DNA from 4 places in the Heyndrickxia acidicola genome. Region 4 is predicted to be linked to each of the others. Evidence: riboswitches for the same ligand, from Rfam matches in the RefSeq annotation. Region 4 holds a riboswitch; each other region holds the start of a gene.

Region 1 (2,202 bases), 230 kb from region 4:
CTTTTTCATCATCTTTCCTCCTAGGGGTACTTACATTCTTCTTGTTTTTTGATATACACAACAAGGATTCTATTACGCTAAAAAAAGGCTTTAATTCAACTTTTATTCCAGTCTGCTTCGGAGTATATCTCCCCGAAGCAGACTGATTTGTTTATTTCTGCTTTGCATGAACAAAGTCTGATTTGACTTTGTTTAAAAGCGCTTCTTCCGTCAGTAGCCGAAGACCGGTTAAAGCCAATGCTTTTGCCCCTGCAATGAGAGCATGTTCTCCAATTTCAGAGCAGGCTGCTTCACGAAATTCCTTTGTATGTCCGATAAGATCATCCGGTCCAATTTTTATATAACAATGGGATGTGGGCACCACCTGACTCACATTCCCTGCATCTGTACTTCCAATCCCATTGCCCTTTTCTGCAATGGTTTCTCCCAGCAGCGAAAGCTCTTGACCAACAGCAGCATCAAGTGAAGCATTGAGAATCAAGTTATGAACTTCATTTTGAAACCTTTCTATCTTCACAGTGCAGCCTGTGGCAAGGGCAGCTCCTTCAGCAATCCTCCGAACCTTGGCCGATACCTCTTCGGTTGAATTCCAAGTACTTGCCCTAATAAAGAAGCGCGCTGAAGCATAATCAGGAATGATATTAGGGGCTTCACCGCCATGTGTGATGATTCCATGGACCCGGACATCCGATGCCAGCTGCTGCCTTAGCGCATTAATGCCATTAAACAACTGAATCACCGCATCTAAGGCATTAATTCCTTCTTCTGGAGAGCTGGCAGCATGAGCTGTTCTTCCGTAAAAATGGAAGTCAAGCGGATCAACAGCAAGTGAAGGGGTTGTTAAGCTGGTTTGGCCGCTGGGATGAAGCATAAGGGCGGCATCAATTCCATTTAAATACCCTTCTCTTACAAAACTGCCCTTGGCACTGCCGTTAGGTCCGCCTTCTTCAGCAGGCGTTCCCAAAACAACCACTTCTCCACCCGTTTCTTCAATGACTTTTGATAAGGCAATGCCCGCTGCTGTACTGGTCGTGCCGATAATGTTATGCCCGCATGCATGGCCAATCCCGGGAAGTGCGTCATATTCTGCAAGGAAAGCGATAGATGGGCCGGCTTTTTCGGATGACTTTCTCGCCACAAATCCTGTTTCATGCCCTGCAACATTGCGGGTTACATCAAAACCCTCCTTTTCCAGAATTTCCGTTAATGCTTTTGATGCAAAAAATTCCTTATTACCAATTTCCGGCCTTTCATGGATAGCATGGCTTGTTTGAATATAAAGTTCTTTTGATTCATCAACGCTGGATAGTATCGTTTCTCTATATTGTTCAATAAGTGTCTCGCTGTTTTCCTTTTGAATTGCCAATTGAATCCTCTCCCTCTCTTCTTTTCTATTGCTGTATTTGTCTTTTGTAAGTCTGTTTACTAGACTAAATTAGTTTTAAGCTCAAAAAAGCCCCTCTTCTTATCCAATACACGATAAAGAAGAAGGGCTTATGTAAACACCGGCGACTTCTCATCTACCAAATCAATGATTCACTGATTTGCAGGAATTGGCACGGTGTTTGCGAAAAAACAGCAAATCCGTTGCCGAGGTATCATAGGGCCAGTCCCTCCACCTCTCTGGATAAGAAATATGATATTTATGAAATTTTTAATATGAGTTTTATTGTAGTGAGTTTATTTTTATTTGTCAATAAATTTCCCAAAATTTATTCTTTTCAAGCACATTTCGAGGACCTGTTAGTATAATCGGAAAAAGTGGATATGAGAACAGGATTTTACTTTAGTTCGCTAAATCATCAATTACATAACAAAGCGGCATCGCCTTATTAAGGAGATGCCGCTTTCTTTAACTGCATTAAGTTACTCACTCACTTTTTGTTCTTGTTGTTCCTTCAAACGATCAAGAACCATTTCATAGGAATCATTTCCATAATTTAAACAGCGCTTCACACGAGAAATAGTAGCAGTGCTGGCACCAGTCTCCGTCTCAATGACATGGTAGGTTTTTTTCTCGCGCAGCATGCTTGCTACTTCTAAACGCTGTGCCAATGACTGAATTTCGTTAATTGTACATAAATCATCAAAAAATCGGTAGCATTCCTCCGAATCCTTTAATGATAAAATGGCTTCAAATAACTGATCCAATGATTTCCCTCTTAATTTATCGATTTGCATACAAAAATCTCCTTTACTCAT
Region 2 (2,202 bases), 450 kb from region 4:
ATCGCAATATTGCTGATCCGCGGCGACGCAAGTGAATTATCCGCCATGGTTAAGGCATCAATTCCGGCCTCCTTTAAAGCCCTTGCTCCTTCAAAAAAGCGATCTGTCAACAAATGCTTGGGTGTATCCAATTCAACGATGACCGACGTTCTTTCCTTTGCAATCTGATGGATGGGCGGCTCGATTCCACTTGAACTCGAAAGCTCGATTCGTGCTCTCGGAACTTTAGGTGTCTTTTCTTTTATAGGCGTCAGCCCTTTTACACCTTCAGCCACTGCTTGGATATGCTCAGGTGTGGTACCGCAGCAGCCCCCAATCAGCCGGACACCCTCCTCCACCAGCTGTATCGCGCTATCCTTGAAATAACGAGCGTTATCCCTAAAGGTTACCCTGCCGTCCTCGTAATCCAGTAAACTCGCATTAGGATAGGCAGACAGATAGGCTTTTTCCGGCAAGGGGATTTCTTCAAAGGATTGTATCATGTGATGAGGGCCGAGACGGCAATTGAGACCGATAATATCTGCCCCCAACCCTTCAAGCTGGTTAAGCGCTTCGGTCACATGCCGCCCGTTCTGGAGAACGCCTGGTTCATGCAGGGAAACCTGGGCAATTACCGGTACTGCTGCCTCCTTCTTGGCAATTTCCACTACGGAATAAAGCTCCTCCACATCGAAATAGGTTTCGAGAAGAATCCCGTCAACTCCCTCATTTAGCAGGTGAAAAAGCTGTTCTCTAAAGCAGCGCTTAATCTCTGCATCCGGTATCTCCAATTTCCGAACACCCCTGTAGCCGCCCATGGATCCCAGAATGAATGTATTGTTTCCAGCGGCCTGTTTGGCAATCCGCACCGCTTCCGTATTGATTTCTTTCACCTTTTCTTCCAGTCCATACTGTTCCAGCTTAAAATAATTGGCACTGTAGGTATTGGTTTGAATGACCTCTGCACCGGCCTGTATATATGCCCTGTGAATATTCACTATCTTTTCAGGATGAATCAGGTTGAACTCTTCATAACACGTATCCACCCCATGCGAATAAAGTAGTGTTCCCATCGCTCCGTCAGCTACCAGAATCCGTTTTTCCAGGGTTTTCAGTAAATCCATGCTCCTATCACTCCTTCATTGTTTTTCTTGCTGATCCTTAAACTGTTTTTCTCTAGGCGAATTTTGAGAGCATCTAATCCAATTTTTTGCAAGAGATTATTGTTCCTGCTCATTCGGTCATTTTTATAAGACCTAAAAATAAAAAGACCTTCTTTAAGAAGAAGGCCTTTAGAATCGTCACATTCTTCTTATCGTCCAGGCTTACACCTGCTGGAATTAGCACCGGGTCAATATAATTGACTGGTTGCTGAGGCATCGCTGGGCCAGTCCCTCCGCCTCTCTTGATAAGATACAACTATGTAATTTTATATTTCGAAAAATTAATTCTTATTATACAATTTACAACATTCCTTCTATAACATCAACCCTTTTCTTTAAAAGCGGACGCTGTTTCTGCATAGATTGCTGCTTTGCGTACAATAGATTAAAGCGTGGGAAATTAATAAGAATAGAACCTGTTATTCTCATCCTGTTTTCGTGATTATCCAATTTATCTCAGAATAAAGTTATTTTTCAGAAAAATATTTCATTTTCCTAAAAAAACCTCTCCTTGTCTCCTCTATTTGTATGTATAATAGTAAAAAAGTCTATCATGCAGGGGGTATGGTAATGATTAAGATTTTAGATATAACAGATGTAGAGGCAGCCGAAAGCGTTTTACGCATCCAACTGCCTGCATATAATATAGAAGCGAAGCTATTAAATTTCTACGACATACCTCCGTTGCATGAGACTGTCAACTCTTTGCTAGAAAGCCGCGAAACCTTTTTTGGCTTTTATCAAGAGGATGAATTGGCCGGGGTCATATCGATTAGCTTTGAGGACAACCATTTAGTCATATGCAGATTGATTGTCCATCCTCTTCATTTTAGAAAGGGAATTGGCAGCGCTTTATTGCAGCACGTCGTTGATTCCTACCCTGAAGCGTCCTGCTTCAAAGTCAGCACAGGAGAAAAAAATGAGCCCGCTGTTCGGTTATATCATAGCTTCGGGTTTCAAAAAACCGGCAAAAGCGAAATAGCTCCAGATGTGTATATTTCTCATTTCATGGTGGAAAAAAGCTTGGAGACCTGATATAAAAATGATGATCTCCTTTAAT
Region 3 (2,202 bases), 620 kb from region 4:
GGTCAATTTCTTCCTTGTCGCCTTTCAGCTCCACCAGCAGATTCCCAAATGGAATGCCCTGAAGCTCTGTCACCATTCCGTGCAGCACATTTACATCAATCGAGAAGCGCTTGGCTGTATCAGAAAGCAGCGGGGTACTTGTAGAAGCACCTTTGAAAATAATCCGGTATACCCCGTGCGGATTGGCCTGACTGCTTTCATCGATTAATTTTTGAACGGAAGGCGGAATGGAATCATTTAAAACCGTCCGAACAAAGCTCTTCGCAATATCGGTTACCGGTTCTGTAAACACCTCAATAACCGGTCCTTGCTCAGCGATCATTCCATTTTCGATGACAGCGACCTTATCGCAGATATCACGGATCACGTTCATTTCGTGCGTAATCATCAAGATGGTGACGCCGAGTTTATCCCTTACCTTTCGCAGCAGCTCGAGAACCGCATTCGTAGTATTCGGGTCCAGTGCGGAGGTTGCTTCATCACAAAGGAGGATATCAGGATCTGTTGCCAGGGCCCGCGCTATGCCCACCCGTTGCTTTTGGCCGCCAGAAAGTTGCGCTGGATAGTGGTCAGCCCGGTCTTCAAGTCCTACAAAAGACAAGAGCTCGTTCACTCTTTTCTCAATTTCTTGTTTTGGCCTTCCTTCCAAAATGAGCGGCATGGCCACATTTTGGAAAATCGTCTTAGATTGCAGCAGGTTATATTGCTGAAAAATCATGCCGATTTTCTTCCGTTGCTGGCGCAGCTCTTTCTGAGATAATGAAAGCATATCTGTGCCATTGATCAGCACTTTGCCGGAAGTAGGGCGTTCTAAAAGGTTAACGCAGCGAATCAGTGTACTTTTTCCTGCACCGCTGAATCCGACAATGCCGAAGATTTCACCCTTTTCCACCATGAAATCAATGCCTTTCAAGGCTTCTACTCTCTTTTCTTTGCCTTTGCCATATGATTTATGGACATCTTCAAATACCAGCATTTTTTCCTCTCCTTTACTCATTTTTCCCGAATATTATGGACGAGCGGATTGCTGCCCTTCTTTTAAGCCGATTCTGTTCTGTCGGCATAATGTTTGATCTTAGTATGGCCATTTTCAAGGAATGGCCATAAAAAAAACCACTTTCCATTCCGAAAGAGGTTTATATGTTCGATCAACCTTATCTTTCAGAATAGAACCATTCTGCAGGAATTAGCACCTTTCATAAAATGATGGTTGCTGGACGTCATCGGGCCTGTCCCTCAGTCTCTCTGGATAAGTTATTAAGTTTTTTATGAGTTAACTTTTAAAATTCTAGTAGATTCATAAGAAAAAGTCAATTACTTTTTACTAAAAATTTTAAAATGACTATTCTCTCTGTGAAAAACAGGAGACAATAGATGTGCTTCTGATCTTTCCTGCTGGTTGCCTTATGCTGCAGGCACTCGCTTCAGTCAACTCTGGGTTCATTTCTATTTGAGATTTAACATAGACAATGACTGCGCTTCTATCCTTCCTGCTGGTTGATTTTGCTCCAGTTACCTGCTTCCATTTACTCTAATTTGGCTTTCACATTGACATTGGGCTTCGACACGATCCTTCCTGCTGGTTGCCTTACGCTGCAGGCACTCGCTTTCCACGGCCGGCCGGAAGCCTCCTCGTAGCATGCTCCTGCGGGGTCTTCCTATGCCTGCTTTTCCCGCAGGAGTCTCGTACCTTTCTCTTCAGTCAACTTTGGGATCAGTTCTAATTTTGGTTTTAACATAGACAAGGAATGCATGCGTTTAAACTCTTCCAGCTGATTGATTTTTGCTGCAAGTGCTTGTTCCCATTAATTTTGGGATCAAGTTTATACATAAACAAAAAGGAAATTGAATCTAAACGTGTTATTTTGTACTTTAGTGCATTTATTATTTTTTATTGCAAATGCAACAAAATTAGATTACATTTAAGGTACACCTTTTTTGTTGTATTTACAATAAAATTATGCCATAAGGAGTTTATTATGAAGGAAATTCTACGTGAAATTGGAATGATTGCGAGGGCATTAGATTCTATCAGCAACATAGAATTTAAAGAATATGACCTTACGAAAGGTCAGTATTTGTACCTTGTGCGAATATGTGAAAATCCAGGAATCATTCAAGATAAAGTAGCTGAGATGATAAAAGTAGACCGAACAACGGCAGCTCGTGCTATAAAAAAACTTGAGATGAATGGTTTTATTG
Region 4 (2,202 bases):
ATGAAGGCTTTTTGTGAGCCGGATACCAGAATGTCAATGTGCCAGTCCTTCATATCGGCAGGTACTGCCCCAATACAGCTGACCCCATCCACAATGAATAAAGCATCTGTATGTCTGCTTATGACTTCCCCAAGCTCTTTAATAGGATTTATGACCGCTGTGGATGTTTCACAGTATGTAGCAAAGACTGCTTTAATTTTTCCGTTAACTGTCTGAAGGAATTGTTCCAGCTTTTCGGGCTGGCAAGCCGTTCCCCACTCGATTTGAAGTTTATGAACTCTGGCACCGTATGATTCACAGATGCTAGAAAACCGCTCGCCAAAAGCCCCAGTTTCAATGACTACTACATCATCATGTTCTTGCACAGTATTTACGACTGCACATTCTAAAGCGAGAGTGCCGCTTCCGGAGAGTGTGATAACTGGATTCTCGCTGCCAAAGATGGGGGATAAACGTTTAGAAACAGACTCCAGCAAGAGGCTGAAGGATTCACTCCTATGCGCAATCATTGATTGATTCATGGCTGTTTTCACACGTTCTGGAATAGGGGTTGGCCCGGGAGTAAATAAATATTGACGGTCCATCAGCATAATAAACATCCTTTCAAATAGAATTGTATCAAGCCTTGAAAAGCATAATTTGATACTCTCAGGCAAAGTAGAACAGGACATTCAATGAGGAAGGTGCATAGATGATTTTGTCTGTTTAGAACATTCTAACAACGTGCTTTAGTGATGTAAAGTGTCAAAACGATAGCAACTTCCGCTCAAAAGTAGAAAAAACAGGGATGTAAGCGTGTACTAAATAGAAAAATAAAAATAAATGAAACATTAAAAAATGAGGAAATATAACATTTGACTAATTCATGCTAGTATATTAGGATTAATGTGAAAATAAACATAATTAAATCTCATAAATTGTTGTTTTCGAACAATGGACATTTTTTTATTAAGGCAGTCACCGTGTCACCCTTTCGTCAATATTCAAATTTGCCATACCGAATCTGGTTCTTTATCTATTTTTCAAGCATAAATTGCAACAAAGTTTACGAATTAAGTCTAACTAAATAATCTTATCAAGAGTGGCGGAGGGAATGGCCCTGTGAAGCCCGGCAACCGCAGACATTTGTCTGAAAGGTGCTAAATCCATCAGAACTTAAGAGCGTTCTGGCAGATAAGAATAAGTAGTAAAAAACTTCTTCTTATTTGAAGAGGTTTTTTATTTAGGATTTTTTCGTAAGTCCCAACAGATTTCTAGTATTTACTTACAAAAAATCGCCGTGAAATCGGCCTTTATTTATCAGCTTACAGCACCTGTTATATTCAATCACTGTAATTCTAAATAAGGATAGCTTGTTTATTAGAGGAGGAAAAGGGTATGAAATATGGTTTCTGGCTGCCCATTTTTGGAGGCTGGCTCCGTAATGTAGAGGATGAAAAGATGCCTCCAACGTTCGAATATGCAAAAAAAGTCATTCAGTCGGCTGAAAAGTGGGGTTATGATATCACTTTGATTGCAGAGCTTTATCTTAATGATATAAAAGGGCCAGAGGCGGATTCATTAGAGGCCTGGTCAACAGCCGCTGCACTTGCAGCGGTAACGGATAAAATTGAAATTATGGCTGCTGTAAGGCCAGGCTTTCATAATCCTGCTGTTACAGCAAAAATGGCTGCTAATATTGATCAAATCAGCAATGGTCGTTTCACCTTAAATGTTGTTTCAGCCTGGTGGGAGGAAGAAGCCCGCCAATACGGAGGCGTTTTTACTGCACACGATGAACGCTATGAAAGAACGGAAGAGTTCCTGGATGTATTGAAGGGACTCTGGACGGAAGAAACGTTTTCTTATAACGGGCGCTACTACCAAATAAACAATGCCCATTTGTCGCCAAAACCGGTTCAGCGGCCAAATCCGGTCCTATATGCCGGCGGAGAGAGCGAACGGGGAAAACAAGCGATTGTAAATGCGTGTGATGCATACGTAATGCACGGCGGAACAGTGGATGAAGTACGCACAAAAATTGAAGATATGAAAGAGCGGCGCCAAAGGTCTAATCAAGCCGATTTTCAATCCTTTGGTATGGCAGCCTACGTTATTTGCCGAGATACGGAAGAAGAAGCACAGGCGGAGCTTGAGAGGATAACAGATATAAAGGAATCCAGCGGCTATGCAGGCTATAATGACTTTGTCACCAAGTCACAG

Evidence for each region. A riboswitch is a leader RNA that binds a small molecule or an ion and turns the genes downstream of it on or off. The one in region 4 is predicted to bind S-adenosylmethionine.
Region 1: another riboswitch for S-adenosylmethionine. It lies ahead of A5N88_RS14030 (M20 family metallopeptidase); the one in region 4 lies ahead of A5N88_RS15110 (LLM class flavin-dependent oxidoreductase).
Region 2: another riboswitch for S-adenosylmethionine. It lies ahead of A5N88_RS17275 (bifunctional homocysteine S-methyltransferase/methylenetetrahydrofolate reductase); the one in region 4 lies ahead of A5N88_RS15110 (LLM class flavin-dependent oxidoreductase).
Region 3: another riboswitch for S-adenosylmethionine. It lies ahead of A5N88_RS18045 (methionine ABC transporter ATP-binding protein); the one in region 4 lies ahead of A5N88_RS15110 (LLM class flavin-dependent oxidoreductase).

What each region holds. Positions count from the first base shown of each region.
Region 1 covers NZ_KV440953.1:3,006,115-3,008,316, forward strand. The annotation lists gene A5N88_RS14025 (MetQ/NlpA family ABC transporter substrate-binding protein) at 1-9, opposite strand, end outside; gene A5N88_RS14030 (M20 family metallopeptidase) at 152-1,333, opposite strand; SAM riboswitch class I at 1,514-1,634, opposite strand; gene A5N88_RS14035 (YerC/YecD family TrpR-related protein) at 1,867-2,181, opposite strand.
Region 2 covers NZ_KV440953.1:3,687,077-3,689,278, reverse strand. The annotation lists gene A5N88_RS17275 (bifunctional homocysteine S-methyltransferase/methylenetetrahydrofolate reductase) at 1-1,103, opposite strand, end outside; SAM riboswitch class I at 1,289-1,394, opposite strand; gene A5N88_RS17270 (GNAT family N-acetyltransferase) at 1,713-2,177, shown strand.
Region 3 covers NZ_KV440953.1:3,857,137-3,859,338, reverse strand. The annotation lists gene A5N88_RS18045 (methionine ABC transporter ATP-binding protein) at 1-976, opposite strand, end outside; SAM riboswitch class I at 1,152-1,256, opposite strand; gene A5N88_RS18040 (MarR family winged helix-turn-helix transcriptional regulator) at 1,980-2,202, shown strand, end outside.
Region 4 covers NZ_KV440953.1:3,239,050-3,241,251, reverse strand. The annotation lists gene A5N88_RS15115 (pyridoxal-phosphate-dependent aminotransferase family protein) at 1-590, opposite strand, end outside; SAM riboswitch class I at 1,070-1,180, shown strand; gene A5N88_RS15110 (LLM class flavin-dependent oxidoreductase) at 1,378-2,202, shown strand, end outside.